Regions from separate parts of the Trichocoleus desertorum AS-A10 genome, predicted to be linked through region 2. Evidence: riboswitches for the same ligand, from Rfam matches in the RefSeq annotation. Region 2 holds a riboswitch; the other holds the start of a gene.
The links. A riboswitch is a leader RNA that binds a small molecule or an ion and turns the genes downstream of it on or off. The one in region 2 is predicted to bind cyclic di-AMP.

Region 1: linked by a shared signal. The riboswitch ahead of ntrB (nitrate ABC transporter permease) and the one ahead of NDA01_RS05155 (universal stress protein) in region 2 are both predicted to bind cyclic di-AMP.

Annotation. Positions count from the first base shown of each region.
Region 1 covers NZ_JAMPKN010000010.1:70,497-85,368, reverse strand. The annotation lists gene NDA01_RS15080 (hypothetical protein) at 1-487, opposite strand, end outside; gene NDA01_RS15075 (RNA polymerase sigma factor SigF) at 914-1,696, shown strand; gene bchD (magnesium chelatase ATPase subunit D) at 1,820-3,880, opposite strand; cyclic di-AMP (ydaO/yuaA leader) riboswitch at 4,295-4,453, shown strand; gene ntrB (nitrate ABC transporter permease) at 4,544-5,395, shown strand; gene NDA01_RS15060 (ABC transporter substrate-binding protein) at 5,499-6,923, shown strand; gene NDA01_RS15055 (ABC transporter ATP-binding protein) at 6,963-7,802, shown strand; gene NDA01_RS15050 (hypothetical protein) at 7,822-8,067, shown strand; gene NDA01_RS15045 (sensor histidine kinase) at 8,015-9,250, opposite strand; gene NDA01_RS15040 (sensor histidine kinase) at 9,381-10,613, opposite strand; gene NDA01_RS15035 (PD-(D/E)XK nuclease family protein) at 10,761-11,672, opposite strand; gene NDA01_RS15030 (PAP/fibrillin family protein) at 11,675-12,265, opposite strand; gene NDA01_RS15025 (DUF3134 domain-containing protein) at 12,479-12,715, shown strand; gene mraY (phospho-N-acetylmuramoyl-pentapeptide-transferase) at 12,834-13,937, shown strand; gene NDA01_RS15015 (STAS domain-containing protein) at 14,173-14,511, shown strand; gene NDA01_RS15010 (hypothetical protein) at 14,581-14,872, opposite strand, start outside.
Region 2 covers NZ_JAMPKN010000002.1:295,793-310,664, forward strand. The annotation lists gene thiO (glycine oxidase ThiO) at 1-1,722, shown strand, start outside; gene psb34 (photosystem II assembly protein Psb34) at 1,826-2,005, shown strand; gene NDA01_RS05150 (tetratricopeptide repeat protein) at 2,229-4,739, shown strand; gene NDA01_RS05155 (universal stress protein) at 4,768-5,598, opposite strand; cyclic di-AMP (ydaO/yuaA leader) riboswitch at 5,747-5,876, opposite strand; gene NDA01_RS05160 (DEAD/DEAH box helicase) at 6,452-9,109, shown strand; gene NDA01_RS05165 (family 10 glycosylhydrolase) at 9,396-12,311, shown strand; gene NDA01_RS05170 (hybrid sensor histidine kinase/response regulator) at 12,357-13,685, opposite strand; gene NDA01_RS05175 (ATP-binding protein) at 13,760-14,872, opposite strand, start outside.

The sequences.
Region 1 (14,872 bases), on a different contig from region 2:
TTTGGTGGCCACGTCCTGGTTGGCACTTAGACTGTTTGCCAACCCAAACCACTTGCCATTGGCTCCCGATGTCGCTGGGTTGCGGCTGTAATTCCACTCGGTATCTCACACCATTAACCGAATCGTCTTGCCATCCTGTTTGGGTCAGTAGAGCGATCGCTTCCCCAGATTCGGAATAACTAATCTCAAGTTGCTCCAAGCCAAACTTAGATAATGGTTCCGTAGCCCCAAACAACTGAGCCACGATCGCGCTAGGCCGCTGTCCCGTTAGATTTTTGCCATTTTCAGTGAGCTGAGTCAGCACGACAGGACTGTAATCAGCTCTAGAATCTGGAGCGGCTGGTTGAGGCTGAGCGATCGCTTGGCTAATCAAAGGCTGCGGCAACTGAGGGTGCCTAAACTGGGTCGCAACGCCCGTCAGCCCTACAAGAACGCCTGCAAATAAAGCTAGGTGCGTGACTCGGAACGAAGTAAGCATAAGTGGCATGACATAGAGCAGAGCAAGTTGTAAAAGCTCTAGTACTGATAACTACAATTTTTCTGACTGAGGTTCCGGGCAGTTTGGCGCTTGGTCATGCCCTCCGCGTTTACCCATCTGTAAATCTGTGTAACGTTGCATCCAGGCGGCAGAATGACCTTTATGAAATCTTCAGGATAGGTCCTGAGTTGGCCACAGCTCTCGCTAGACGGATATTTTCACGGCTTGACGGCTGAAGCGATTGCCGTAGTTCACGGCTTTTCCAGCAGAAAAAGCAACATTTTAGAGGTTTGACTCAGCCTGAGCCAGAAAAGATAGGTCCGTGTTTCCCCTGATCGTACTTACTGGGGTGCAGAATATTCCCGTAAAACAACGATCCTTTTTATGGAGCGCGATCGCGAGAATGAGTTCAACTCTGATGCAAGGCTCTGTGTGATGACTACTCAATCTTCTCCCCGCTCTCAAGTCATGGAACTCCTGGTTGCTTACCACCAGAACCCCTCCGTCTCGCGTCGCAACCAACTCGTCCGCCTCAACGCTGGACTAGTACGGAAGATTGCTCACCAAGTCAGCCATCAGTGTGCAGAACCCTACGAAGACCTGGAGCAAATCGGCCACCTCGGTCTCATCCGCGCCATCGAGCGCTTCAACCCCTCCCAAGGTTGTGCCTTCAGCTCCTTCGCCGTTCCCTACATTCGCGGTGAAATGCTCCACTTCCTCCGCGATCGCGGCAACACGGTAAAGATTCCCCGTCGCTGGCAAGACTTGCAGAAGGAAGGCCAAAAGGTGCGCGAAGCGTTGATGAAAGAGTTGGGACGGCAACCCCAGGACGCAGAAGTCGCCACTGAGCTAGGCGTCTCCGTCAACGAGTGGAGAGAAATCAAGCTCGCAGGCAAAAATCGCTCCTTATTGAGCTTAGATGCCACGGTTTCCCAGCAAGTAGACTCAACCGTAACCTTGGGCGACATGCTCCCCGATGCCCACTACCAAACCTTGCAGTTACTCGAAGAAGACCGTCAGCAGTTGCAGCGAGCGCTGAGCCAGCTAGAGGACAAGACCAGAGCCGCGATCGAGCTTGTGTACTTCAGCGACTTGTCCCGCAAAGAAGTGGCAGAACGGATTGAGGTCAGCCCGATGACAGTGACCCGACGCATCCAGAGAGGCATCCAGCAGATGGTGGCTTATCTCCAGCCTCAAGAATTGCAAACTGACCCCTAGAATTTAGCTAATCTCAGATTAGCCATCTAAGTTAGCCATAGATTTTCCTACATCAGATCCTCCTGCATCTGCCAGATTGAACTTAATCAATCTGGCATTTTTGTTGCTGCTTGGTTTTCTGGCTTAGCGGGTTCTGACATCGGCGATCGCGTTTCTGGCCATCGAGGCAATGGCGCGATCGGTCGCTTTGGGGAGATGGTAGTATTTGCCGCCTGCGTGCTTGGCTAGCTCTTTGGCGAAACCTGTGGAGATGAACTTGCTCTCTGTGTCGATCACCAGCAGTTGAATTCGCAGGCCGCGAATCTTTCCAGCGATTTCTAGCAGTTCTCCTTTAATGTCGGGCTTCTCGCCTTCCTGAATCGGTTCACCCAGCGATCGCGCTAGCGATACATTGCCGCGACCATCCGTAATCGCCACAATCACCACCTGGCCGATATCCCCCGACTGTTGGGCATTCATGCCGACTCGGACTGCTTGGGTGAGGCCATGCGCTAAAGGAGAACCACCCCCGCAAGGCATGCGATCGAGCCGTTTGCGGGCAGCCGCGATCGAGCGAGTGGGAGGTAGGAGCACTTCTGCCTGTTCGCCTCGGAAGGGGATCAGGGCAATTTGATCACGGTTTTGGTAGGCTTCGGTCAACAACTGCAAGACAGCACCTTTAGCCGACTGCATCCGGTTCAGCGCCATCGATCCAGAGGCATCAACCACGAACACAACTAAGGCTCCAGCCTTCCGAGCTAAGCGTTTAGCCCGAATATCCGGTTGCTCCACAATTACCCGACGGTCGGGTTGACGTTGACGCCGGGCTTTCTGGTAGGGGGCGGCAGCACGTAGCGTGGCATCTACTGCAATCCGTCGGACTTGGCCTCTCGGCAACATCGGTTTGATGTAGCGGCCCCGATCTTCCGAGAAGATAATTGTCCGAGCGCCCGACTTACCCTGCCGATTAGCCGCCATCTGGGCAAAGTAGAGCACAGATGGGTCAAGAATCACGCCTTCGGGGTCAAAGATAAACTCTTCCGGAACGTTGGGCGGTTCTTGCTCTTGCTCTGGTTCGTCCTGCTCTTCTTTTTCTTCCTGCTCGTCCTGGTCTTGCTCAGATTCGTCCTGCGGTTCGTCTTGATTTTGCTGGGGTGGTGGCGGTGGGGGCGCAGGTGGCTCTTCGGGCGGGGTTTGAACGACTGTGGATCGGGGAACAATCACCAGTTCTACAGCTCGCCGCAAATCCTCGGCATTGACGCTGGCTCGACCTTCTAATGCTGCATGAGCCTTGGCGACTCGCACGGCAAACAGTTCTGCTCGGTGGCCTTGCACCCCGCCCCGTAGGGCTTCATTGACGAGGTAGGCAATTTGTTCTGGCTGAATTTGGACATCTTTTAGCCACTCGCGAGCTAAGACAATTTGCGTTCTCAGGCCATCTAAATCTTCGTCGTACTGCTCTAAGAAAGATTGGGGAGAGTTAGCGTACTGAGTGGCTTGGTCTACCGCTTGCACCCGCTCATCAATCCCTAAAACGGCATCCGCAGAGAGAGCGATCGCAATTCTATCCAGCAAGTGCTCTCGTAGCGAACCTTCTTCGGGGTTGTAGGTGGCAATCAGCAATGGCTTGCAAGGGTGCTGGAAACTAATGCCTTCCCGCTCCACTTGGTTGCGCCCTTCGGTCAGGGTGCCTAACAGGAGATTGGCAATTTGGTCATCTAGGAGATTAATTTCATCGACATACATCACCCCTCGATGCGCTTCAGCCAACAATCCGGGCTGAAAAACAGTTTCCCCACGCTTGATTGACTGGCTGACATCAACCGAACCGAGCAAGCGGTCTTCAGTCACACCCAAAGGAATTTGAATGAATGGCGAAGGAATGACTTCGGTGAAGGGGAGCGGCTGACCCCCAATTACAGGCATTTGACCGTTGGTGGCTTCGGCTAGCAGTTGGTCATCCCACTCGCGGGGATTGTTGGGGTCGCAGTTGCAAGCGGAGCCTTTGACGATTTCAATGGGGGGTAACAGGGCGTGAATTGCCCGCGCCATAACTGACTTGGCGGTGCCGCGACGACCTGCAATCACTACGCCACCCAAGCCAGGGTCAATGGCAGCTAGTAACAACGCCATCTTGATGGCTTCTTGGCCCACAACAGCGGCGAGAGGAAAAGCAGTAATCGACGGGTTAGTCAGCGCAGGCATGGTTTCGATCAATAGCGAGTCCAGTGTTTCAGCATAACAAGGAACCGGGGCCAGAGTTCAGGCGATCGCGCTTGATCCTCGACGGAAATTTTGTCTAAATGCTCTCAAATTACTATAAATAAAAAGCGTGGTAGGAATTACTAAACCTAGAGTTAGGGAGTTAATTCTTAATAGAATTACTCGTTCTTAATTGTAGAAAAATTAGTTTTATATTTAGTTGACTGTAGCTTTTACTACTATCTTAATTAACCTCTAACCGAGTCCTGAAAGTCGCTCTTAGCCCTGAAAGTCAATGATTTAGTAACAATTTTTTGCTTCCATCTCAAGAATGATTGCCGATCGCAAAAACTAGTGATAGACTGCGGAGAATTCAATAAGTAAGTTAGCCTAATCCAGCGTCTAAAAGTGCGATCGCTTTATTTAAAGCCGAAAGCTTTAGAGTTAAGAACTGGAGCGGAGGAACCAAAATTTGGGGCTTATCCTGAGCAAGCTTTATTTCTCAAAAGCAGCCAGGGGGGACATCTCTCAGTCCTAGCCCGTCAGCTAACTCCGTCGGCATTGGGAGGAGACTGAAGATCAGCATTTTTTAATCTGGTCTTTTCAGTGTCCTTGGTTGGTATAGCGACGACTTACTTGTACCTGCCTCGACTCTGAGATAAATTCATGCTTCAACTCAATCTTGCTGCAATCGCGGTTGCAGGACAGGTAGCTTGGCGACGAGCTAAACCACTTTTAATTCGAGATACAGTTCTACTGCCCGCACTCGGGTTTTTAGGCATTATCTTGCTGTGGTGGTTGGCAGCCATCTTTAATCCTGACTTAATGCCGACCCCGCCAGAAGCTTTAGTCGCTAATTTGGATTACATTTTGCATCCATTTTATCGGCGCGGCCCAGGTGACTTGGGCATTGGTTGGTTACTCCTAGCTAGCCTACGCCGAGTGATCTTAGGGTTTTTCTTGGCAGCGATCGTAGCGATCCCAATTGGTTTTTTGGTGGGCATGTCTAAGCCCGCTATGATGGCGCTCAATCCGGTGATTCAAATCTTTAAACCTGTCTCACCGCTTGCTTGGTTGCCGATCGCCTTAGCTATCTTTAACTTGGCTGATCCTTCTGCTATTTTCGTTATTTTTATTACCTCTTTATGGCCAACCATTATTAACACTGCGTTGGGTGTTTCTAGCGTGTCCCAAGACTACATTGATGTGGCACGAGTCTTAGAAATGCCTCGTTGGCGGCGCATTACTAAAATCATTTGGCCTGCGAGTCTACCCTATATTTTTACTGGCCTACGGATTAGTTTGGGTATCGCCTGGCTGGTGATTGTGGCTGTAGAAATGCTCACAGGTGGTATTGGGATTGGCTTTTTTGTCTGGGATGAGTGGAACCGCTTGAACTTGAACTCAGTATTCCTCGCGATTTTGGTCATTGGTGTCACAGGATTGTTGCTCGACTACGCCGTTAGCAAGGTAGAACAGCTGGTCACCCATCGCACTACACCGGGCACTAACTTCTAGACCCTCACCAATTCCCCCAGAATTGGGGGCTAGGGGGCGATTTGAGTGGTGACAAGCAGTCGTCAAATAGCCTCTGACCTAATCGCTAAAAACTTTTTCGACTATGAGCGATACATTTGAGCATCAATGGACCCGACGAGATTTTCTTAAGGGGATGGGATCTGCTGCGGTAGGCACGACTCTTGCCTCCTGTAGCATTAGTGGCGATCGCAGTGCTAAAGGTTTAACCGAAGAAGCTTTAGCTATCAAACAGGTAGTTAGACCAGAAGATCTAGAGAAACCAGATCTCACGGTGGGCTATGTGCCCGTGAATGACTGCGCGCCGTTTGCGATCGCCTGGAAAAAAGGCTTTTTCCGTAAATACGGCCTTAACGTGCGACTCAACCGAGAAGCGAGTTGGGCAACTTCTCGCGATGGCATCATCTTTGGCCGTACCGATGCCGCTCCTGTGGTTTCTGGAGCCGTCACTAACGCCCGGATTGGCGCTGAGGGAGCTAGACATGCGCCGCTTTGTGCCGCGATGACGATTCATCGCCACGGAAACGCCATGACCATGAATCGCAAAATGTGGGATGCAGGCATTCGGCCTTGGCGAGACTACAACGGTGACCTAGAAGCCTTTGGCCGTGACTTCAGAAACTATTTTGAGAATCAACCCTCCGAGCAGCGGGTTTGGGCAGTGGTGCTCAGTTCTGCCATTTATGAATACTTTGTCCGCTATCTGGCCGCCGCCGCAGGAATAGACCCGCTAAAGGAATTTCGCGTCATCATTATTCCACCACCGCAGATGGTGAGCAATGTGCGGATTGGGGCAATGCAAGCCTACATGGTGGCGGAGCCGTGGAATAGCCGTGCCATTAGCCCCTTGGGTAAAGGAAAGGAGGGCGTTGGATTTACTTTTGCTCAGGGAAAGGAGATCTGGTTGGGACACCCCGATCGCCTGTTGGGTGTGATGGAATCGTTTATCAACGAAAATCCCAAAACCTACAGATCTTTAGTCAAAGCCATGATTGAGGCTTGCCAGTATTGCAGCAAACCGGAAAATCGGGCTGAAGTTGCTCAACTCATTTCCGAGCGATCGTTTACGGGAGCGAAACCCAAATTCACCCGCCCTGCAATCATCGGGGAGTATAACTATGGTGGTTTTGACGGCAAAGAGCGAATTGATCGTTCACTCGATACCACGATTTTCTTTGATATCCCTGACAACATCCCCAAGCAACCCAACGAACACTCTACCTTCCCGTGGCGATCGCGTAGTATTTGGCTGATGACACAGGCAGCGCGTTGGGGACAAATCAAAGAATTTCCTAAGAACGCCGAAGAACTGGCCACCCAAGGTTGGCGAGCTGATTTATATCGTGAGATTGCTGCTGAAATGGGGATCGCCTCTCCCCAAGAAGATTACAAAGTCGAGTCACCGGAAGTATTTATTGATAAGAAGGGATTTGACCCCAGCGATCCCGTGGGTTATCTCAACAGTTTTGCTATTCGCGCTAACGCACCCCAACGATTTTTTCTCTCTTAAGGTTTTGTTCCTTACCTCGTAGCCGCTTCGGAGTTAATCATGGTCAAATCCACTAGCCAGTTTGCTGAGTCTGATAGTCGCACCCCAACTCATCCGGGTGGTTTCTTGGTAATTGAGAACTTGGTCAAAGCTTATCCCACAGCGGGTGGGGGCGAGTCTGTCGTTTTAGATGGTATTGACTTGACCATTGGTGAAAATGAATTCATCTCTGTCATTGGTCACTCGGGTTGCGGTAAATCAACCTTGTTGAAGATTGTTGCGGGTTTAGAAACGGCCAGTGGTGGGTCTGTTAGGCTAGAAGGCAGAGAAATCCGCAAGCCAGGAGCCGAGCGGATGATGGTATTCCAACACTACTCTTTGTTGCCGTGGCTGACAGTCCGGGAAAACATTCGCTTAGCAGTAGATGAGGTGCTAAAGCGCGTCCCTGCTCGTGAGAAACAGCAGATCGTCAATGAACATTTGGCGATGGTGAATCTTACTGCTGCCGCCGACAAATATCCAGACGAAATTTCGGGTGGGATGAAGCAACGAGTCGGGATTGCGCGGGCGCTCGCGATTCGGCCCAAGATGCTGCTGATGGATGAACCGTTTGGGGCGCTGGATGCCTTGACGCGAGGCAAGTTGCAACGGCAAGTGCTGGATATTTGGGAGAACCAACGGCAGGCCGTAATGATGATTACCCACGATGTCGATGAGGCGCTTTATATGTCTGATCGCATCGTCATGATGACCAATGGCCCTGCGGCCAAGATTGGTGAAATTTTAGATGTCCCCTTTCCTCATCCCCGCGATCGCGCTGCAATGCGTAACTCTCGCGAGTATTTTGACCTCCGGAATTATGTGTTGAACTTCCTCGATCACTACTTCACTCAAGATTAGAGCAGGAGTTGAATTAGCTATGTTTACGATTGGCGATTCCGTACAACATCAAATGACTGGGCAGTTAGGCAAATTAGTGGGCTATGGTCATCAAATCTCGGAGCAAGGCGCTTATCTACCCACGCTACAAGTCCTAATGACCGATGAACTAGCGCTAACCCATCACCACGAAGTCCTCGAAGACCTCACCTCTGCCTGGATAGTCCGGCCACTTACTCGCTCTGGAGAGACAATTCCTGAGGCAGCATCCCTTCAGCAGGTTTAACCTCCAGTGGCAAAGTCACCGTGAAGGTAGAGCCAACTCCCACTTGAGAGGCCAACTCGACCTCACCTTGCAGCAGTTTAACTAATCGTGCCACGATCGCCAGTCCTAACCCTGTGCTATTCGACAGATAGGATTGGTTATTGGGCATGACTCGAAAATAGGGATCAAAAACCTGAGTTTGATTGTCAGGCTCAATCCCAACTCCTGTATCGCTAATCGCGATCGCCCAAGTTTGGTTGGGTTGGGTTTCACAGGTGATATGAATCGAGCCTGTCTCGGTATAGCGAATGGCGTTACTGAGCAGATTCATCAACACCTGCTGCAAGCGTAAAGCGTCAGTAACAACTTCTTCAGGAGCGCGATCGCAGTCAACTACTAACTGCAAGTCTTTGCTGCGAGCTAAAGGTTCAACAATTTCTAAAGTCTGCTGAATAATGCCTCGTATTTGAATTGGTGCTGGGTGCAGCTTCATCCTGCCAGCATCATACCGAGAAATTTCTAAAGCATCGTTAATCAAGTGGAGCAACTGCCGACCGCTGCGGAGAATGCGCTCAATGTGCTCCAACTCTTGATAGTTATCTTTATCTTCCTCTGGCTGTCGGTGTTTACGTAAAAACAGATCCGAGTAGCCAATGATGGAAGTTAAGGGAGTTTTGAGTTCATGGGCTAGGTGCGACAAATTCTCTTTGCTGGCCCGCACTAAACGAGTTAACTCTTGATTGGTGAGCTTCAGTTGCGTCTGTAGTTGCTCTAGTTCTTTCAGCCGTCCGTGGGTATAACTCTTAAAACAACGAGCGATCGCTTCATCAATTACCGTATCAATCAAACGCACAGCTCGCAGTAGTTCTTTGGGTGAACTTTGCAACAATCCGGTTTCCAAAGTTTCAAAGATCACGGCGCGTAGTAGACGGTACTCACGGGCGATTTCGGCTGGGTCAAATCCTTGCTCGGCGCGGACGATGCCATGTTCTAAACTGCTTTCGACTAGCTTTTGTAGGTCTCCTTCTCCGTCATTCGACAAAATGCTAGCCATTGCCTGCAAAACTTTGGGGAAGCTATTGCGCAGGGCTTTGTAAGTCAGCTCCTGAGCGATCTCGATCTGGCTATCCTGCCGTACCGCACTCACCCAATTTTGCTCAATGATCTCTATCTTGTCGGTCAGTAGTTGCCCAAAGTCCACCATATTGCTGCTTGCCGTTTGGCTGCGATCGCCTGCTGATTAGAAGTAGCTTAACCAGCCCGCGTTGACTCTCGCCTCGTACGAGGGAAAGAATTTTGCTGCCTTTGATTGGCTACCTCTTCAGCATTAAAGCTTACCTGACCAAGCTGGTAAGGCCGATAGACGGATTGGCGGCTGAAATATGTTGCGGAAAAACGACGGTGAAGGTAGAGCCTACATGCAACTCCGACACCAGTTGAATTTGACCCTGCAACAACTGCACCAATCGCGCCACGATGGCTAAGCCTAGGCCAGTACTCTCGGGCAATACCGAGGGGGAATGATCGTTGACTCGAAAGTAAGGATCAAAGACTCGTACTTGGTCTTCAGAACTAATGCCCAGCCCTGTATCAGCGATCGCGATCGACCAGCGTTGATCGGGTAAGCTGTGACACTGGACATGAACTGTCCCTGTATCGGTATAACGAATGGCGTTGCTAATCAAGTTAGTAATGACCTGCTGCAAGCGGAGAGGATCGGTTGCAATCTTGGCAGGAGCCGCATCGTAATCAATGTCTAGGGTCAGTCCTTTAGCTAGCGCTACGGGTTCTAGCATTTCCATCACACTATTGACGACTAAGCGCACATCAATTTCAGTCAGCTGAAGCTGCATGTTGCCTGCTTCGTAACGCGACAGCTCTAAAACATTATTGATCAAGCGCAATAGACCGCGGCCATGCCGTAGCACCCGCTCAATATTCTCAATACTCGGGAAGTTATCTTTTACTTCAAATTGTTGCCGCTGCTGCTGACGCAAGAAGAGTTCTGAGTAGCCAATGATGGAATTGAGCGGCGTTTTGAGTTCGTGGGCTAATAAAGAAAGATTCTCTTGGCTGGTGCGGACTAAACGGGTTAACTCTTGATTGGTGAGGGCAAGCTGGCTTTGCAGTTGGTCAAGTTCTCGGAGTCGCTCTTCTACATAACTCTTGAAGCATTGAGCGATCGCCTCATCCACCACCACGTCAATCAGCCGGAACGCTCGAATGATGGCGGCGGGCTCTGCCTGTAGTAACTCAGTCTGTAAAGCTGTGAAAATTTCTGAGCGCAACAGGCGATATTCCCGCGCAATTTCTCTGGGGTCAAATCCTTGCTCCGCCCGCCAAATCCCATGATTAAGACTGGCAGCTACTAGCTCCTGCACATTACTGTCCTGAGATTCACAAAGTACAGTAGCCATTGCGGCCAAGACGTGAGGAATATGATTGCGAATCGCTGTCGGAGAGAGGTCATCTGCACTTTCAATGTGCTGATCTTGATGCACTGCTTCTACCCACTGCTCAACTATGGCCTCAGTCTTCTCAACCAGGATTCGCCCAAAATCTTTCATCGTAAGAATCCGGAGGAGTGGTAGAAAAATCTTCTCTCTCTGGTATGAAGCCAGTCTAACGATTACCCATCTATTCCGCTAGTCGTAGAAACCGGAGTGGGAGTGCAGTATTGCTGCATGGCGGCGATATTGTTGATATTTGTCGCTTCAGAGCATCACTTCATCAATGCGATCGAGGTTTACTAACCAATCTGCTACCGGAGCGACTTCTAAATCACTAGAGTGACGCTGACAGCGGCCCGAAAACTGGCAATCGTCACAGCGTTCTATGGCTACGTTCACTTGGGGAAACGGTTCACCCTGCTGATATTGTTCAAGCCAGTCTGTGAGTTGCTGTAGCAGTTGCGTCAGCTCTTGTCGTGTCTGCTCATGCCAGGTGGAACTGTAGGGGAAGGTGAGGCTTTGGGGTAACGGAGCCTTCGTTGGGTCATCCTGAGCTTGCACGAACCAGTAAGTCAAAGAAATTTGTTCTGGTAAATAGGCACTAGTTTCTGCCAGCACAAATGGATATAGACGAGTTTGCCAATTGTGCGCGAGCCAGTTTTGCTGCGGCGGACGCGGGTAAGTTTTCCAGTCTAGAATTCTAGCTTGTTGCTCCTCCAACATGACCAAGTCATAAATCACCGTGATCGGATACCCTTGTACACTGCAAGTCCGACGGTGCTCGCTTTGTCGCCAAGTAGCATCTGAAGGAGTAGCCAGCCCGACAATTTCTGGAACTGCGGCTAGCAAGGTACTGACACAGTGCTGCATCTGAGCATCTTCTGCCATGATGGCGTCGATGGGTAATCCCAGTTCCCGCTGCTGCATTAATAAGTGGAAGCGGCTGCCCCATGACTGGTGGGCTTGTTGTTCTGGGGTGGAGGGTGAGCCGAGTTGCTCTAGATAAATATGTTGAAACTTCCGGGGACAACTCTCTAGCAGGTTCAATTGCCCCTGAGACAGCCGCAACTTAGGCTCGGCGCTGTCGGCGATCGCCCCATTGACTGCAGCGTTACTGGCAATGTTACTCACAATATTATTAGCAACATCGAAGTTAGTCTCCCAATGGCTCTGCATGATTACTCTCGCACTTTGGTCAAGACGAAAACGCTGCCTTCATTGCCCCGCCCGATGCGTAAGTCGGCATCGAGATAAGTAATATCTAGCCAGCCTTGCTGATCGCGGTCGGCAATACTAAAGTCGATCGCGAAGAATTTTTCCCCAGACTCCAGCCGTTGCACAAATTGAGATGGCCACTGATAGCCGAGCAGCCGCTGCAAACCCAACACAGAGCGCTCAAACTTTACCTCAACTCGTCGCTCCGAAACCGCTTGGAAGCGGGCTGCAACACTGACCAACCCTTCTAAGTAGGGCAAGCCATGCACTTCCGCTAAGTTATAGATCTTGGCTTCGGCAGCCCGAATGTATTGGTAAATCTGCCCTAACTTCAGCAAAGGAAATTGATCAATATTGAGTAGACCGCGACTGGTTGTGTAGAGTAAACGCCAGTTGCCGTCTAAAAGATCACTGGCTTCCGTCGGTCGTGGGGTAGGATTGCGGTCTTCCAATTGAGCGATCGCTGCTAATATAGCCAGTTGATCGCGCTCTGTGGCGAGCAAACCTCGATTCTTTCCTGCGATCGCTTCTAATAATTCTGCCTTGCCTAACATCGGAGCTGACCTCTACTAGCTGGTCTGAATCTTGATCGTGTTACAGCAACTTGATAAGTGTTAGAGCAACTTTACAAATCTTTTGAGGCCTTTCTTGACTTCAACCCAAATATCCGCTAGAGATGTCTTCACGAAATTCACCACTCGGTGGTAGACTCTGGGCATCTCCGTTCGTCAGAATAAAAAAGTAGCTACTCTAGGCCGAACCTTAGCATGTACAACCCTTCTTTGCGGCAGCACGCTCGCAGCGAACGCGCTCCCATCATTCCATTACAGCAAGAGTCTTCAATTTTAGACTGGCTGGAGGCAAATGGTCGTCTGTTGGCTCGCGATAGTCAAGATTTCGACTACTCCGATAATGAGGAGGAAATCGCCGAACTTATGGCGGTTGATGATGGCACCTATGACACCGATGACGATGACGACGATGCCCTCGATCTCGATGAATAGAGCGAGTTGGTATGCTCTAAGTTTGGCAATCGCCCAAATGGGTAAAATTTTGTCCTGAATTTCCAAAGATCAGCTCGAAATCTTTGGCATGTGTGGTGTGAAGTGAGATGACAATCCAGTGGACGCAAAACTATTTTCTGACCGATCCATCAAGCTGACTGGGACGATGCTGCTGCTAGCGCTGTGGACAGGACTGAGCTTTGCCGCCTCAGCGCTAGATTGGTTTGCCAACCGTCCCCTCTGGCAAGGGCTTTCGTTGACTTTGCCGTTGTGGATTTGTGGCCTAGTAACCGCCGCATTAGGTTACTGGGCTGTACCCTTGCTCCGGGCGCTGAAAACCGGGCAATTTATTCGGGAAGACGGACCCCAAGGCCACTTAAAGAAAGCAGGCACCCCAACGATGGGTGGCATTTTCTTTGTGCCTGCGGCGGTAGCGATCGCGCTGCTCTGGTCTGGGTTTAATGCAAATGTAGTAGCAGTCTCAGCCCTGACGCTCGGCTACGGTTTCATCGGTTGGCTAGACGACTGGCAAGTATTGCGCCGCAAGTCCAATAAAGGCATCTCGCCCCGAATGAAGCTCGCCCTGCAAGTCATGTTTGGCGGGCTGTTCTGTCTTTGGCTGATGCTGACTCAAGGTGAAAGCATTACCACGGTGGCTCTTCCTTTTGGATTGGCCCTGCCTTTAGGACTGCTATTTTGGCCCTTGGCTTGGTTTGTGTTGGTGTCGGAGAGTAATGCCACCAACCTCACCGATGGTCTTGATGGCCTGGCAGGCGGCACCGGAGCGATCGCTCTCTTGGGTCTAGGTGCTTTGGTCGCACCGACTCATCCCGAATTAATGCTATTTTGTGGTTGCCTCAGTGGTGGCTGTCTGGGCTTCTTAATGCATAACCGGAACCCCGCTCGCGTCTTCATGGGAGACACGGGTTCTTTAGCTTTAGGAGGAGCCTTAGCTGCGATCGCTCTAATCACCAATACTCTGTGGGCATTGCTAATTCTCGGGGGCCTCTTCCTAGCGGAAACCCTATCAGTAATCGCGCAAGTCAGCTATTTCAAGGCGACTAAAGGCCCTGACGGAGTCGGCAAGCGCCTATTCAAAATGGCCCCTCTACATCACCATCTAGAGCTTTCCGGTTGGTCAGAAAACCAAATTGTGTCACGGTTTTACCTAACAGGGGGATGTTTGGTTCTAGTGTGTCTACTGCTTCACCTCTTTGTTTAAGCGTCTCCTAAAACTGGATTAAATCTAAAAGTTCGGACTCCTTGCCAGGGGTTCGAATTTTTTTAGTGCCAGCTCGATTCCTTAAAACGAGTGAGAGATAGTACGAAGAGGAGTTAAACCATTCGAGCCAGTAACCTAAAGATTAAGTGAACTGCTGGTTGGATCTAGCCACTCCAAAGCTCATAGCGTTTATGGTTGGGAGCATCTAAGCAATTTCCCCCTGCACTTAGGGTTTATGATGCAATACGCACCTTCCCGCCCCCAATTTGAAGTTTTTCAAGTTTCTGGTCATCTCAATGGAGTCAATGCCACTGATTTGCAGAACCAGTTGAAGCATAAAGTTGCTTCGACCCCTGCACAGGACATATTAGTGGACATGGCTCAAGTAGATTCTCTAGACAGTTCTGGACTAATGGTGCTGGTTGGAGCGCTTAGCTTTGCCCAGCGTTTGGGCCGTCAGCTAGTTCTCTGCTCAATTTCACCTTCGGTCCGCATCATTTTTGAGCTGACTCAGCTCGACAAAGTCTTTCCGATTTTTGATAATCAAGCTGCCTTTGAAACGACGTTGCCCTAAATTTAGGGTGCATTTGCCTCACGCAGTTAGTTGTGGCTTATGGCGTGACTTATCTGAGTCAGTCACAGCTTAAGCTTGCATCCGTCTAACTTCTTCATTGGCTTCTAGCTGAAATCTTAAGTTTTGGTTGTATTCTTCGACGTGCTTCAGTTCTGCTAACTTACGCAGAATCGTTTTAGTAAAGTTCTCGGCGTCAGGGAGCTGGTCGGCAATTTGTGCCGTCTCCACTTCAATCTCAATCATCTTGATCATGCGTGAGTACTCACTAACCAGCCGCTGGTTATTACTCATCTGCTTACTCAAGATGCCTACGGCACTTGTGGTGCGACGAATCCGGTTGGCATAAAGCTTGTCATCAAAC
Region 2 (14,872 bases):
GATTTAAGAGAGGCAGCCGCGATCGCTCAAGCCTCCGGAACCGAAGCGCAATGGCTAGATCAAGCTGTGATTCACCAATATCAGGTGGGGCTAGGCTCAGATGTGGTGGGTGGTTGGTGGTTTCCAGAGGATGCTCAAGTGGATAACCGCGCCCTCACCCAAACGCTATGGATTGCTGCCCAAACTCTCGGCGTGAATATTCAGGATGGCGTCAGCGTCCAAGCAATTCAGCAGCAGCAACGCCAAGTCGTCAGCGTCCAAACTTCGGTGGGAGATTGGCAAGCCAAGCATTATGTCTTAGCCACAGGGGCTTGGTCGAATGAACTGTTGCCAATTCCAGTGCAGCCCCGTAAAGGCCAAATGTTAGCGGTCAAGTCACCCGACTCAGCCGCAGATTCACCCTTGCGACGCGTGCTGTTTGGCTCCAACCTATATATTGTGCCGCGCCAAGACGGTCGCATCATTATTGGAGCTACCAGTGAGGAAGTTGGTTTTACCCCCAACAACACCCCCGCAGGCGTTCAAGAGTTACTGGCACGAGCGATCCGGCTGTATCCAGCCCTACAAGATTTTGCTTTACAAGAGTTGTGGTGGGGCTTTCGGCCTGCAACTCCAGATGAATTGCCGATTCTAGGGGCGAGTGCTTGCGCTAACCTGCTACTCGCTACCGGGCACTACCGCAACGGCATTTTACTGGCACCAATTACAGCTCAACTGATTGCCGATGCGATCGCCCAACAACCCGATCCACTGTTGGAGCATTTTAGTTGGCAGCGCTTTCATCAAACGAAACCCTCAACTCCCCCTGCTTCGTTGGCAGCTTCCTCAACTCCTGCTGCCCTTAGTTCTTCCACCCACGTTCTCCCAAGGTCTAATTCTGTGTTGACTCACGCTGTTCCTGCCTTAGCTCAAGCCGATATCACGACGCTAGATAGCCCCTTAGTGATTGCTGGGCGATCCTTTCGCTCCCGCTTGATGACGGGGACTGGCAAATATCGCAGCATTGCCGACATGCAGCAGAGTGTCGTGGCGAGTGGTTGTGAAATTGTGACGGTGGCGGTGCGACGAGTACAAACCAAAGCCCCAGGCCATGAAGGTTTAGCTGAAGCACTGGACTGGAGCAAAATCTGGATGTTGCCCAACACCGCAGGCTGCAAAACCGCAGAAGAAGCGATCCGAGTTGCCCGTCTAGGCCGAGAAATGGCGAAGCTGTTGGGTCAAGAAGACAACAATTTCGTCAAGTTGGAAGTGATTCCAGATGGAAAATACTTACTGCCTGACCCTATTGGTACGCTAGAAGCCGCTGAGCAATTGGTAAAAGAAGGGTTTGCCGTGTTGCCCTACATCAATGCTGACCCACTCCTAGCCAAGCGATTAGAAGAAGTAGGATGTGCGACGGTGATGCCTTTGGGTTCGCCGATTGGCTCCGGGCAAGGCATCAAAAATGCTGCCAATATTCAGATCATTATTGAGAATGCCCAAGTGCCTGTCGTCGTAGATGCAGGTTTAGGGGCACCCAGTGAAGCCGCCCAAGCAATGGAAATGGGGGCTTCGGCTTTACTAATTAATACTGCGATCGCCGAAGCTCAGAATCCTGTAGCAATGGCTAGAGCGATGGGCTTAGCAGCAGAAGCAGGTCGTCTAGCTTACCTAGCAGGTCGTATTCCGGTGAAAAGCCACGCCAGCGCTAGCTCACCCCTCACGGGCACCATTACTCAGTAAATCTAAAGTAAATTTGAGCATTTTTTAGTTTCTAACTTAGGAGCGAGAGTATCTTCATAATTTTTGTTACAGTTAGTTAATACAAAAACTGAGGGTTTTGTTCATGCGTTATACGACCGAGGAAGGTGGACGCTTAAATAACTTCGCTGTTGAGCCGAAGATGTATCAAGCAGAACCACCCACTAAATCCCAACAAAGAAACTCCCTTATCTTGGGAGCTTTAGGAATGGTTTTAGTCGGTGGGCTCGTCTTTGTCGCCTTCTCCGTATCCAACCTAGGCTAGAAAAAATCAGCTTTAAACTTTCAAAATATAAAAATAGGCCAGGTACTGCTTATTTCGAGCAACCTGGCTTTTTGCTATAGGTTTCCGCTGCAGTGAGCTGATCAGCGCGATCACTTTCACATGAAACCTTCGTCAAAATCAAGCTTTAGTCCTGAATCGAGCTTGAGGAATTTGAAGAGTGTTATACCTCCAGATTTCCTCGCCACGATTAAGGGTATTGTTGGTGCAACTAGCTGATCGCCACTCCCCATTGCTCCGCATGACTGGGCCGAATCAAACCAGTTCACATTTGAATCGGCAAAGTTATCAGCGTTTAAAACGAGCGCTGAGCTTACACTTACGCCGTCAAATTTTTGTGGCGGTCTGCGATGATCTAGCCCTACGAAATCGCTTGGCGGCTCGGCTCCATGCGGAACTCGCCTATCCCGCTGCCTCGGCAAACATGCGTCACCCTGAAGAGGCTGGGCTTGCTTCAGATTATCCCCAACTGGTTACGCTCAACCTCAATCTCAACGATCCTAATCCGATCGCTCAGGTGACTCAGTGGTTAGCTCGTCATCCTTTACCCAAAGGATCAGGAACAGAGCCACCGACCCCTAGCTTCCAAATCTTGGGGACTGAGCGACTGACGCGACAATCGGCTGCGGTACAGCGGTTGTTTCTCAGCTATCTACAAGGGTGCGATCGCAGTTTACCCACGTTAGAAGCAAGCTTGTTGCTGTGGGTGCCTCATCCCTGGTTTCGAGCCATTCAACAGTCTGCCCCTGAGTTTTGGGGTTGGCGCACTGGCGTGTTTGAGTTTGTCGGAGAACCCACACCGCTTTCAGTCGTTTCTGAGCAACCCAAGCGCCGTCATTCAGACCAAGTAGCTTTCACCCATCAGCCAACCCCGAAGCGTCCCCAGCCAGCGATCGCCTCTACTTCTGACGTTGCCCATCCTCCAGTTTCACCTGCCAATCAGAAACCTGTAGATGTGCCCATTAGTTTACGGGATTTATTGGCTGATGAGTTGGCCTTTGGAGACTTGGTGGATGACCTAGAAACCACAGTAGCTCCAGCAAACACAACAGAAAGTACAGGCGATCGCCTAACTGCCAATCCAGCTTCTCCTCCACCCAACTCTTGGAGCGTTCACGTTCCGACTGCTGCCGCGCCAACCAACCAGGTTACAGCCAACAGCCTGCCTGCCCGCTCTGGATTTCACTCAGAATCACCCGCCTCAGAACCGCAGCCGCTGCGTACGGTTGCTACAGAGCCTCAATCCCCATCGATTACCGCCCCAGCAGCGAACTCATCAGAGTTAGACAATACACCTACAGAAGCTCCTCTTCCATCAATTGCGCCGGAACTTGTCAATTTAGTTCTGACAGCGGCAATTCAAGAGATTGGAGGGGCAACAGCGCTACGAGCCAATGCTCCGGTTCCGTCTCTCTCTCGTCTTAGTGCTACCTTGCCTGCCCCTTTAGTGGCTGCTCTGGAGGACTTTCCGCCTTTGCGGATGTTGCGGCATCTAGAGCAGTTACATCAACAACAAGCAGAAACTACAGGGTTAGCTGTCACCTATCGCACTCTTGGTAATTTTTATCGCGATCGCATTGAGCAAGGACACAACTCTCCTCAACAGTTAGCGATTGCCATTCAAGCTTATGAGCAAGCCTTAATTCACCTAGAAGAGTCTTCGGCTTTAGTTCCAGATATTCTCAATGACTTAGGCAATCTCTACTGGATGTTGTCCCGGTTTCCGCCCAACCCGGAACAACGGTTGCCTTATTTAGAGCAAGGCATCGCGGCCTATCACCTGGCGCTGACTCATGTAAGTTCTGAGCAGCAACCACAATCCTACGCCATGATCCAGAACAATCTGGGAGCAGCCTATGGAGATTTAGCTCGCTACCGGGAGCCCATTGAGAACCTACAATGCTCGATCACAGCTTATGAGGAAGCGTTGCGACATCGCAAACCAGACGTAGAACCTTTAAAGTATGCTTCCACCCAAAATAACCTGGGTACCGCTTACTGGCACTTGGCACAACACCATCAACCTGCCCTACATCTGAAGCAAGCCATCGTTGCTTACACCGAGTCACTCACTTTCTACAACCCAGAGCAGGAGCCGTTGCATTACGCCATGATCCAAAACAATTTGGGCACGGCTTATTGGAATTTAGCCCAGCATGAGCAGCCGGAAGAATTTCTCAATTTGGCGATTAGTTGCTATCGCATCGCCTTGATTTACCGCACCGTAGAGGTTAACCCTGCTGCCTATGCAGCGACTCAAAACAATTTGGGCACCGCTTATTGGCACCTAGCTAGCCGCTCCAAAGAGCAACCAGAAGCCCAACAGCAAGCTTTACGATCCGCGATCGTAGCCTACGAAGCAGCTTTAGCCATCGTTGAACAAATAAACCAAACGCCTAATGGTGCTGGCACTAAACTGACCTTTGACGTGTTCGCAACTCACAACAATCTAGGTTTAGCCCATTACCAAGTGGTGACCGATCAAGCGGGCGCTATTCCGGTACCTGCTAAGTCTGCTCATTTAGAAGCGTCTCTGCGTCACCATCTGCAAGCGTTACAAGGATGGCAGCACCAACCTGATTTTCACCAAACAGCGCTAGGCTATGTCCTGCAAACGGTACGGGCTTTTTACAGCGAGTGTGGTCTGCAAGGCCAGAACTTAGCGCTATCTCTATTGCCGGGTCATTTATTACCTGAAATTTTGCCACGGCTCTAAGCACAACCGCTCTCGGCCCAAGCGGGACTTAGGCATCAAAGTAGCGATCGGGATGGAGAGAAGAGGGTACGCCCAAGACGGGACAAGGGCTATTAGCGCTCAAGGTTCGGACAATGGAGTTCTTGGGAGAGTCACAACCCAACCACAACAGCACTGCCGATTCTGCTTTAGCGACACTCCGCAACTCCTGAGCGACTTGCCCAAATCGTAGGTGCGTTTTCAGGGAACCACGCCACTCGTTAGCGAGACAGCGAGCTTGCCACAAAATTCGGTCTGCCTGCTCAAACTGATCGACTTGGCACAGGGGGTAATTGCCGAATGGTAGCCCAGCATCTTCTAGGGTTGGTTCAGCTAGAGTTGCGATCGCGCCTTCCCGCTCCGAAGTGGCACTAGAGGTTGCGCTAGAGGCCGCACTATAAGTATCAGGTGCCACCAGTGCCTTAGATAGCTGCGCCTGGTGCTGAGAAGATTTCTTGCCAGTTCTGACTGGGCGAAAATCGGTTGTAGTGGGAATGCTATCTAGACAGTCAGTGGGATTGATGACATACACCACCTGCACGGTCACTTGGCGACGAGTCGCTAAACGAGTTTGGTGAGCAATCCACAGGGTCAAATCTAAAGCGGTCTGGCTCTTCGGGGAGCTGTTGTAGCCCACCACCAAATTAATTTCGGCATCAGCTCCAGACGCTGCTTCTGGACGGTTAGCCTGGAGGTGCCGTTTAGTAGCCCGCCGAGTCTGGCCTGGCAAATGCAATTTACCGGAAGAGCGATCGCCCTTAGGCCGCTGAGGCAACAGCAGAATTTGCTCGATTAAGTCAGTTGAACCCAGTGCGCCCTGTAGCCGCACCAACATTGGCATAATATTCACGATAAAAACCTCTCCAGACTACTTGTTTCGAGAGGTGGGCCAGGAAACAGACATCATCAACTCTGAGAGAAATCTCTTAGGGGAATCTGATATCTGCTAGGAGACCGCAATGACCGTTGCTATCAAAAGCCTGCGTCCTAGGTACTCCTCCCACTGCCGACGGAGTTAGCTGACGGGCTAAGACTGGAAGGTGTCTCTCTCAAATTAATCTTTGAGATTAGCCCCAAAAATCGGTTCCTCCGTTCCAGACGAAACAGCATTCAAGTTTTCACCTTGATGCCTATTAATCCGGATTAGGCTACCCACTGAATGTTTTAATGAACGCCTTTTTGATGTAAGAAATGCCATCAAAAGACGGTTCTATTTCAGAGCAAAAATTGTGCTCAGATGTGATTTAAATAACGTTAAGAAATCCTTCACCAACACGGTTGTATGAGGAATTCCTTATCCGAGGTTGATTGAACCCTTCATCCTTGAGACAATATAGCTCACGTTAAACCGCATGGTCATCTACCTAAAAGCAGTAGTCAAGTTTACGATCAATCAGATATTTGCCGCTGTATCCTTGGTTGCTATTCGCCAGAAATGTATGTATGAAGTGGCGATCGCGGTCTGATTTGCCCTAGATTAAGCTGAAGAATAGTCAAGCTTTAATCACAATCAATTATTAAGATTCTTGAATGCGACAACTGAGTTGGCTCGACCTCCTCGTAAGGTGACGAGGTTGATCGTAGCAAACAGCTTTAGTAGCTGCGGTTTACAATTAAAAAGATGAATTGTAGGCCAATTTCTCGCGAAATTTTGCCTCTTGAGTATAGATCGCAACCTGATTGGAACTTAGTGCGTGAACGTTTCCTCTACTCTGCCAGAACTAAATTTACGAGAGCTGTTTCCCTTTGAATTAGATGCGTTTCAGTATCAAGCGATCGCGGCTCTGAATGCGGGGCGATCGGTCGTAGTCTGTGCGCCAACGGGGTCAGGCAAAACGTTAATTGGCGAGTATGCCATCTATCGCGCTCTGGCTCAGGGGCGACGAGTGTTCTACACCACTCCGCTCAAAGCATTATCCAATCAAAAGTTACGAGATTTTCGCGATCGCTTTGGCCCTGAGCAAGTTGGGCTGCTGACAGGAGATGTATCGATCAACCGGGAAGCACCCATTTTGGTCATGACGACCGAAATCTTCCGCAACATGCTTTACGGCACCCCGATCGGTGAAGTTGGCACCTCAATGGTCGGTGTAGAAGCGGTGGTTTTAGACGAATGCCACTACATGAACGATCGCCAACGGGGCACCGTCTGGGAAGAATCGATTATTTACTGCCCACCGGATGTGCAGCTAGTCGCGCTGTCAGCCACTGTTGCCAACAGCGATCAGCTCACGGATTGGATCGGTCGAGTTCACGGCCCTACAGAGCTGATCTATTCAGATTTCCGCCCTGTTCCTTTGCGCTTTCACTTCTGTAACCCCAAAGGCTTATTTCCTCTCCTCAGCCAAGATCAAAAAAAGATCAACGCCCGCCTCAAACCTAAAGGAGGCCGAGGCCAACGCAAGCGGGAAGACGAGCCTGGGCTGGCTTATGTGGTCAGCCAGTTGCAGCAGCGGGACATGCTTCCAGCTATCTATTTCATCTTTAGCCGTCGTAATTGCGATCGCGCCATTACCCAAGTCGAGCATTTATCCTTGGTCAATGAGGCGGAAGCGGCAAAGCTGAAACACCTGATTGATGAGTTTTTGATGCGACACCCTGATGCTGGGCGAGCTGGGCAGATTGAGCCGCTCTACCGGGGCATTGCCGCCCACCACGCTGGAATTTTGCCTGCCTGGAAGGGCTTAGTCGAAGAACTCTTTCAGCAAGGGTTGATCAAAGTGGTCTTTGCCACCGAAACGTTGGCCGCTGGCATTAACATGCCTGCCCGCACCACAGTGGTTTCTAGCCTCTCCAAGCGCACCGATTTGGGACATCGCCTCCTCAATCCCTCAGAATTTCTCCAGATGTCGGGTCGAGCTGGCCGGCGGGGAATGGATGAGTTAGGGCATGTCGTCACGGTGCAAACTCCTTTTGAGGGAGCCAAAGAAGCTGCATACTTAGCCACAGTCGGAGCTGATCCGTTGATTAGCCAATTCACTCCCAGCTATGGCATGGTCCTCAACTTGCTACAAACTCACACCTTAGAAGAAGCGCAAGAGCTGGTCGAGCGCAGTTTTGGGCAATATCTCGCCACGCTGTCTTTGCGGCCCCAACAACAGGCGATCGCTGATCTGACTAAAGAGCTTGAGCAACTTCAAGCCCAGCTCGAACTGGTTGATCCACAACTATTTTCGAGTTACGAAAAGCTACAAGAGCGCCTGAAAGAAGAACGCCGCCTCCTGAAAATTTTGCAGCACCAAGCCCAAGAGATGCAGTCGGGTGACATTGCTGTAGCGCTCTCATTTGCGATCGCGGGCACCGTACTAGGGCTGAAGGGAGAGAACGTCCCTACCGCCGAGCCAATCCCAGCGGCTCTGGTGATGAAAACTCCAGGTTCTGGCCAATTCCCTTATCTCGTTTGCTTGGGTCAAGATAATCGCTGGTATGTCGTAGCGGTGGGAGATGTCGTCAGTTTGCGAGCCGAGATTCCTCGCATTAAGGCAGTAGACAACCTCACCCCCCCGGCTGAGATGCCGCTGAAACCAGGACAATGCCGCAAAGGCAGTGAAGAAACAGCAGCGATCGCCCGGCAAATTCCTCCTGTGCCTTCGCTCCTCGAAACTGCCCCAGAAGTCCAAGCCCAACTCGAACGGCTGCAAGCGGTGCAAACCCAACTAGAGGCGCATCCCCTACATCAATGGGGCAATTCTGCCACGCTGTTAAAGCGGCAGCGCCGAGTCCAGAATTTGCAAGAAGATATTGCTCAACGCCAAGCCAAGTTAGAGCAGCTATCCCACCAGCATTGGGAAGAATTTGTCCACTTGATTGAGATTTTGCAGACGTTTGGCGGCTTGGATGGCTTAACTCCGACTGTTCTGGGCCAAGCAGCAGCAGCCATTCGTGGAGATAACGAGTTATGGCTGGGCATCTCCCTCATGTCGGGAGAACTCGATGATTTGGATCCGCACCATTTGGCCGCCGCTTGTGCTGCTTTGGTCACAGAGGTCTCGCGTCCTGACAGTTGGACTCGCTACCAAGCTTCCTCGGCAGTTGAAGAAGCGCTGGGTGGCTTACGGGGTCTACGACGGCAGTTATTCCAGGTGCAACGACGGCATCAAGTGGCTTTACCCGTTTGGCTAGAAGACGAGCTGATTGCTTTAGTCGAGCAGTGGGCTCTGGGAGTGGAATGGGCGGAACTGGGAGAAAACACCAGTTTGGACGAAGGAGACGTAGTACGGATTTTGCGGCGGACCTTAGATTTCCTTTCGCAAATTCCCCATGTCCCACATCTGCCAAATTCGCTGCGTCAGAATGCCTACCGAGCTATTCAGTTGATCGATCGCTTCCCGGTCAATGAGGCCGTTGAGTAGGAGATACTGCAACCCTGAGTGTTGGATGTCAAGGTCTACTTGAACGATGTCACGGTTTGCACTCAGGAACTAGCAAGGGTAGGATGAACAACGGGGTAAAGCTCTACACAGAATTTAATCGGGTAGGGGTGCAGAGATCGTTGAGCTTTTGGGCCTACTTAGGGAACCCTTCAAATTGAAATAAGTCTTAAAATCTTGCTCCTAGAAGGCTCCAGTTTCTCCCTAGTAATAGCTGCGGGAAGTCGCTTGTGACTGCGATATCCGCTTTAGGAGCTGATTTTTTCGCATGCATGGTTTTCGTAGCAATCTGCAACAGAAGCTGTGGCCTTGGTTCCAGCGATCGCTTCGCTCTCAGTCAGTTATTTTGGATGTTGCCGATCTAGTGATGCATCAAAGGCGCTCAACTCGTTCAACTCGTTTACTTTTGAATCTGATGAGCAAGAGTCGGCTAGCGACTAGTGTTTGTTTAGGCTTGTTGCTGCAATGTCTCGTGTTGCTCTCCCCAGCAGTTGCCGAGCGGGTATCCCTAGGAGTGGCACGCAGCTCGGATAATGCGGCTGACTGGGAAAGTATTACCACTCGGCTGCAAGCCGCTAAAGTTGGTTATCGCGTGATTGATTTCCAACAGGTACAGCGAGCCGCTGACCTCAACGGCATCAGCGTGCTATTTCTGCCCAATGTGGAAACAGTTACAGAAGTGCAAGCGATCGCCTTAGAAGAGTGGATGAGCCGAGGTGGGCGGGTGGTCGTTAGTGGCCCAGTTGGTCGGTTGTCGCCTTTAGGAGTCCGGCAAGCTTTGCGATCGCTCTTGGGTGCTTACTGGGCCTATCCGCTCTCAGAACCCACGGGTTTGCAAACCATCACGAGGCAACCCCAGTCTTGGGCGCGCAAAGGTCAAGCGGCCAGTGGCCTCTGGGGAGGTGTGATTATGCCTTCTAGCCTGAGCAGCCAAACGATTGCGACTTGGAAAAGTGCTACAGGAGTTAATCCTGCTGTCACTGCCACTGGAGCGCCCAGTGACAACCCACCGGCGATCGTGACCACGGAGCGATCCACCTTCTTTGGTTGGAATTGGGGTCGGCGCTCTTCAGGCTCTGCTGAGTTTGATGGTACTTGGCTCCGGGCCGCTTTGAGCCGCTATGGTGAAGTGCCAGTCGTTACAGTTCCTATCGCAGCAGTGCCACCGCCCGCAACTCCAACTAACAGCACAGCCCCAAAACCCACGGTAGGTACCAGCACCCTCAGCCTTCCTCTCACCTCTACACCACCAACGGGTTCCACAGCGTTGCGTCAGGCACCTGTCCAGTCTGGCAACGACCCCGCCGAGCAGGTAGCGCCTCCAGGCATAGAAGTTGAGCCAGGGGCACTCCCCATCGCCACGCTCGAAGCGATCGCAATGCGCCAAGAGCTAGAGAATTTGATCGGCAGAGTGGCAAGCGCTCTCCTCACTGCCAATGCCGCTAACAGCTCTGCTCAGACAGCTAGCTCAATCTCTACACCCAATAACACAACTGCATCCAGTTTAGTTGCCAGCAGCAAGGAGTTTGTCGCCGCTACACCTACTAAAACTTCAGCCACGGCTGCTTCCTCTGACCCGGTTCAAGTTGTAGCCACGGCTCGCCAAGGGCTGCAAAAATTTTCTCAATTAGTAGCACAAGGAGATTACCGCAAAGCTCGTAGCCAGTGGATCCAAACTCGACGCTTTCTTTGGGATAACTACCCGACTGAACGGTTACGGGCTCAACCGGAAATTCGCGCTATATGGCTGGACCGAGGCACCATTGTCCGAGCGGGTTCTGAGCAAGGACTCGCAGCTTTATTCGATCGCTTGGCAGCATCGGGCATTAACACAGTTTTCTTTGAAACCGTTAATGCAGGCTATACCATTTATCCCAGCCAAGTTGCACCACAACAGAACCCGCTCACCCGTGGCTGGGACCCCCTAGCTGCTGCCGTTAAGCTGGCTCATGCTAGAGGCATGGAACTACACGCCTGGGTTTGGGCCTTTGCTGCTGGCAACGAGCGCCACAACTTGCTGCTAAATCTTCCCAAAGATTACCCAGGGCCAGTCATTTCAGCCCATCCAGACTGGGCCAACTACGACAACCGGGGTCGCATCATCCCAGCGGGCCAGGAAAAACCGTTTCTTGATCCAGCTAATCCTGAAGTACGGCGTTATTTGCAGCAACTCCTCAGCGAGATTGCTAGCCGCTATCAAGTTGATGGCATTCAGTTAGACTACATTCGCTATCCTTTCCAAGATCCAGCGGCTGGTCGCACTTACGGTTATGGCAAAGCCGCTCGTCAGCAATTTCAGCAATTTGCCGGCGTTGACCCCCTCAAAATCTCTCCTGGCGATCGCAACCTATGGCAGCGCTGGACTAACTTCCGCACCCAGCAAATCGACAGCTTTGTAGCCGAAACCTCACAGCAATTACGTCGAGCAAAACCTAATTTGGTCATGTCAGTCGCGGTGTTTCCCCTACCGCAGCACGAACGCATCCAGAAGCTGCAACAGCATTGGGAAAATTGGGCAGAGCGGGGAGATATTGATTTGGTCGTGCCAATGGCTTACGCAATGGATACCAATCGGTTCCAACGCCTAGTCCAGCCTTACCTAACTTCCAGCAAGCTCAATTCAACCTTGATCATGCCAGGAATCCGGCTGTTGAACCTGCCCGAAGCGGTGGCGATCGATCAGATTCAGGCGCTACGAGACTTGCCCTCTGGAGGTTATGCTCTATTTGCGGCTGAGAACTTCAACGATCGCTTGCAAACCATCTTTCAAAAAACTCAAGGACCCATTCAACGAACTCCCAAAGAGCCTGTCCCTTATCGTCAACCTTTTGCGGCGGCGGCGGTGCGTTACACAGCTCTGCAACGCGAGTGGAATTTTCTTCAAGGGCAAAAGCAACTTTGGATGAGGGAACCTGCTTTAAGTCGTTGGCAAAATCAATCAAAAGCTTTGGACCAAGCGCTCCAAGCTCTAGCCGAACGTCCCGGACGCGATCGCTTAAAAACTGCCAAACGAGAATTAACTAACTTCCGGGCTCAGTTTAGCAGTTGGATGAACTTATACGCCCTAGAGCATCGTTACCAAGTAGACGCTTGGGAGCATCGCCTGGACACCATCGACACCCTATTGAACTACGGCGATCGCGTGACGCTTAACTCAACGCCCAACCGGTCTGCTAATAGGTAAACCCATTACTACTCCTTGAGTCGGCTGAGAAGCAAAAGCTTGGTTTCAACTGAGGGGCAAGGCGATCGCAAACTTCGTTCCTTGACCAGGTTCAGAGGTGAAACTCAAATGGCCTGCGTGTTTTTCCTCGACAATTTGTCGAGCGATCGACAATCCTAAGCCTGTACCCTTACCCACGGCTTTGGTCGTGAAGAATGTCTGAAAAGCTTTTGGCTGCAACTCTGGCGGCATCCCCGCTCCGTTGTCAGAGATATAAACAACAATCTGCTGATCAACCAGAACGGTTTGAATCAAGATCTGAGGTGTAGCAGGCAGCGCTTCCTCCAAAGCATCAATTGCATTGGCCAGAATGTTCATAAACACTTGGTTGAGTAGCCCTAGATAACATTCCACCAGAGGTAACTCCCCATAGTGCTTAACCACCTCAATGGCAGGACGGTGCTGCTCCTTACCCGCTACTCGCACACTCCCAGCCTTCAAGCGGTGGCGCAAAATCGTTAAGGTGCTCTCTAAGCCATCATGTAAATCAGCTCGCATTTTCGCGGTGGCATCCGAGCGAGAAAAAGTTCTCAAAGAAATTGAGATGTCTTTAATTCTCTCTGTACTCAATTTCATAGAATGGAGCAGCTTCGGCAAATCCTCTAATGCAAACTCAACGTCAATATCGCCTAAGGTTTGCTTCAACTGCAAAGCCGCTTCAGGACAAGCCTGCTGATAAAACTCAATAACCTTCGTGATCTCAGTGACATACTCAAACGCTGGTGCCAAGTTGCTGACAATACAGCCAATGGGATTGTTCAGTTCGTGAGCAATGCCCGCGACTAGTTGCCCCAAGGCAGACATTTTTTCGCTCTGCACCAGTTGCACTTGGGAGCGTTGCAAATCTTGTAAAGCATTAGAGAGTTCAGCAGTTCGCTCTGTTACCCGCTCCTCTAGCACTTCTGTTGAGTGCTGAAGTTGAGCATTTTTCTCTTCTAAAGCTTTCGTCAGTTGCCGCAGTTGTAAATGAATATTGACCCTAGCCATCACCTCCTGCTCTTCAAAGGGTTTGGTGATGTAGTCTACTGCCCCTAGTGACAGGCCCTTCACCTTACTTTCACTATCCGCCAGAGCCGTCATAAAAATCACGGGAATCGCTTGGGTAGACGGATCAGCTTTCAAGCGAGTACAAGTTTCAAAGCCATCTATCCCTGGCATTTGAATATCTAGCAAAATGAGTTCGGGTAATTGTTGCTGAGCAATATTAATGGCGCTGACTCCATCCATTGCTACCCGAACTTTTAGACCTACTTGTTTGAGTGCTTGAGACAACACCGACAAGTTGGTGGAGTTGTCATCCACAATCAAAATGAATTCGGTCGATTGGTCATACATAGCTGATAAGCAGTGTTTGTTAAAAGTGAAGCTGTTAAAGCGGCAATATGAATTTAGGTCAGCAGTCTGGGGCATCACTCTGGCATGGACTGCTTGAGCAAAGTCGTAAGTGCGTTTAGTTCACAGCCTTCAGCTAGCTCCGCTACTTTGCGGGCAAAGGAAACCAGTTGAGGATCGGCCTGTTCTAGTCGCTGAGCTGTCTCTACAATGCCGTCCAGATCGCCCATCGCTAACAGTTGGTGTAGGTGTTGCAATTCTTCTGCGGCTGGGAGTTTCCAGGTTAAATCTATACTCTCAGCTGGATCGACGGTTGCACCTAGCTGATCCAGCTTATGGTCATAAATCCATTCCAGTTCTAGATAGTGTTGTATCCATTGCAATAAGGTTTCAGTCTGAATCGGCTTGGGTAAAAATTCATTGGCACCCGCTGTCACGCTCATATATTCATCCGTCTCAAAAGCACTCGCGGAAGAAGCAATCACAGCCGTATTTTTGAATTGAGAGAGCTGCCGTAAATGTCTCAGCATTTCAAAGCCATCCATGACTGGCATGACCAAGTCGGTGACGATCAGGTCAGGACGTATAGCAACTGCTGTATCTAATCCTTCTTGGCCATTGTTTGCTTCAATCACCTCGAAACCGATTGGTTCTAGTAGGCTCGCTAAAACAGAACGATTTTCCCAGCGATCGTCAATGACTAAGATTTTGCGTCTAGCTCCCTGATAACCTACAATCGTGCCTTGCTGAGCTGTCCTAGCGGCAGCAGCCCAATTTTTAGCTTCGGGCAGATCTGCATCGAACCAAAATTTGCTGCCTCGGCCAAAGTTGCTTTGTACTTCCAGGCTGCTACTCATCAATCCCACAATTTTCTGGCTGATTGCCAAGCCTAGTCCAGTTCCTTCAGATTGCTTTCTGACATCTCCCACTTGCTCGAAGGGTAGGAAGATTTTCTTCACTTGCTCTGGCGTCATCCCTACGCCTGTGTCTTCTACGAGGAAACGAATTCGCCAAGGAGAGGCATCGGTCTTGGGTTTTGCCGCCTGGCTGTTGGCTCCTGGTATGGCTTGCACTTCCACCCGAAAAGTCACCTTGCCGCTATCAGTAAACTTGATGGCATTTCCCAACAGGTTGATCAGTACTTGGCGTAGTCGCTTTTCATCAGCTCGAATCCCAGTTGGCAACTCTGC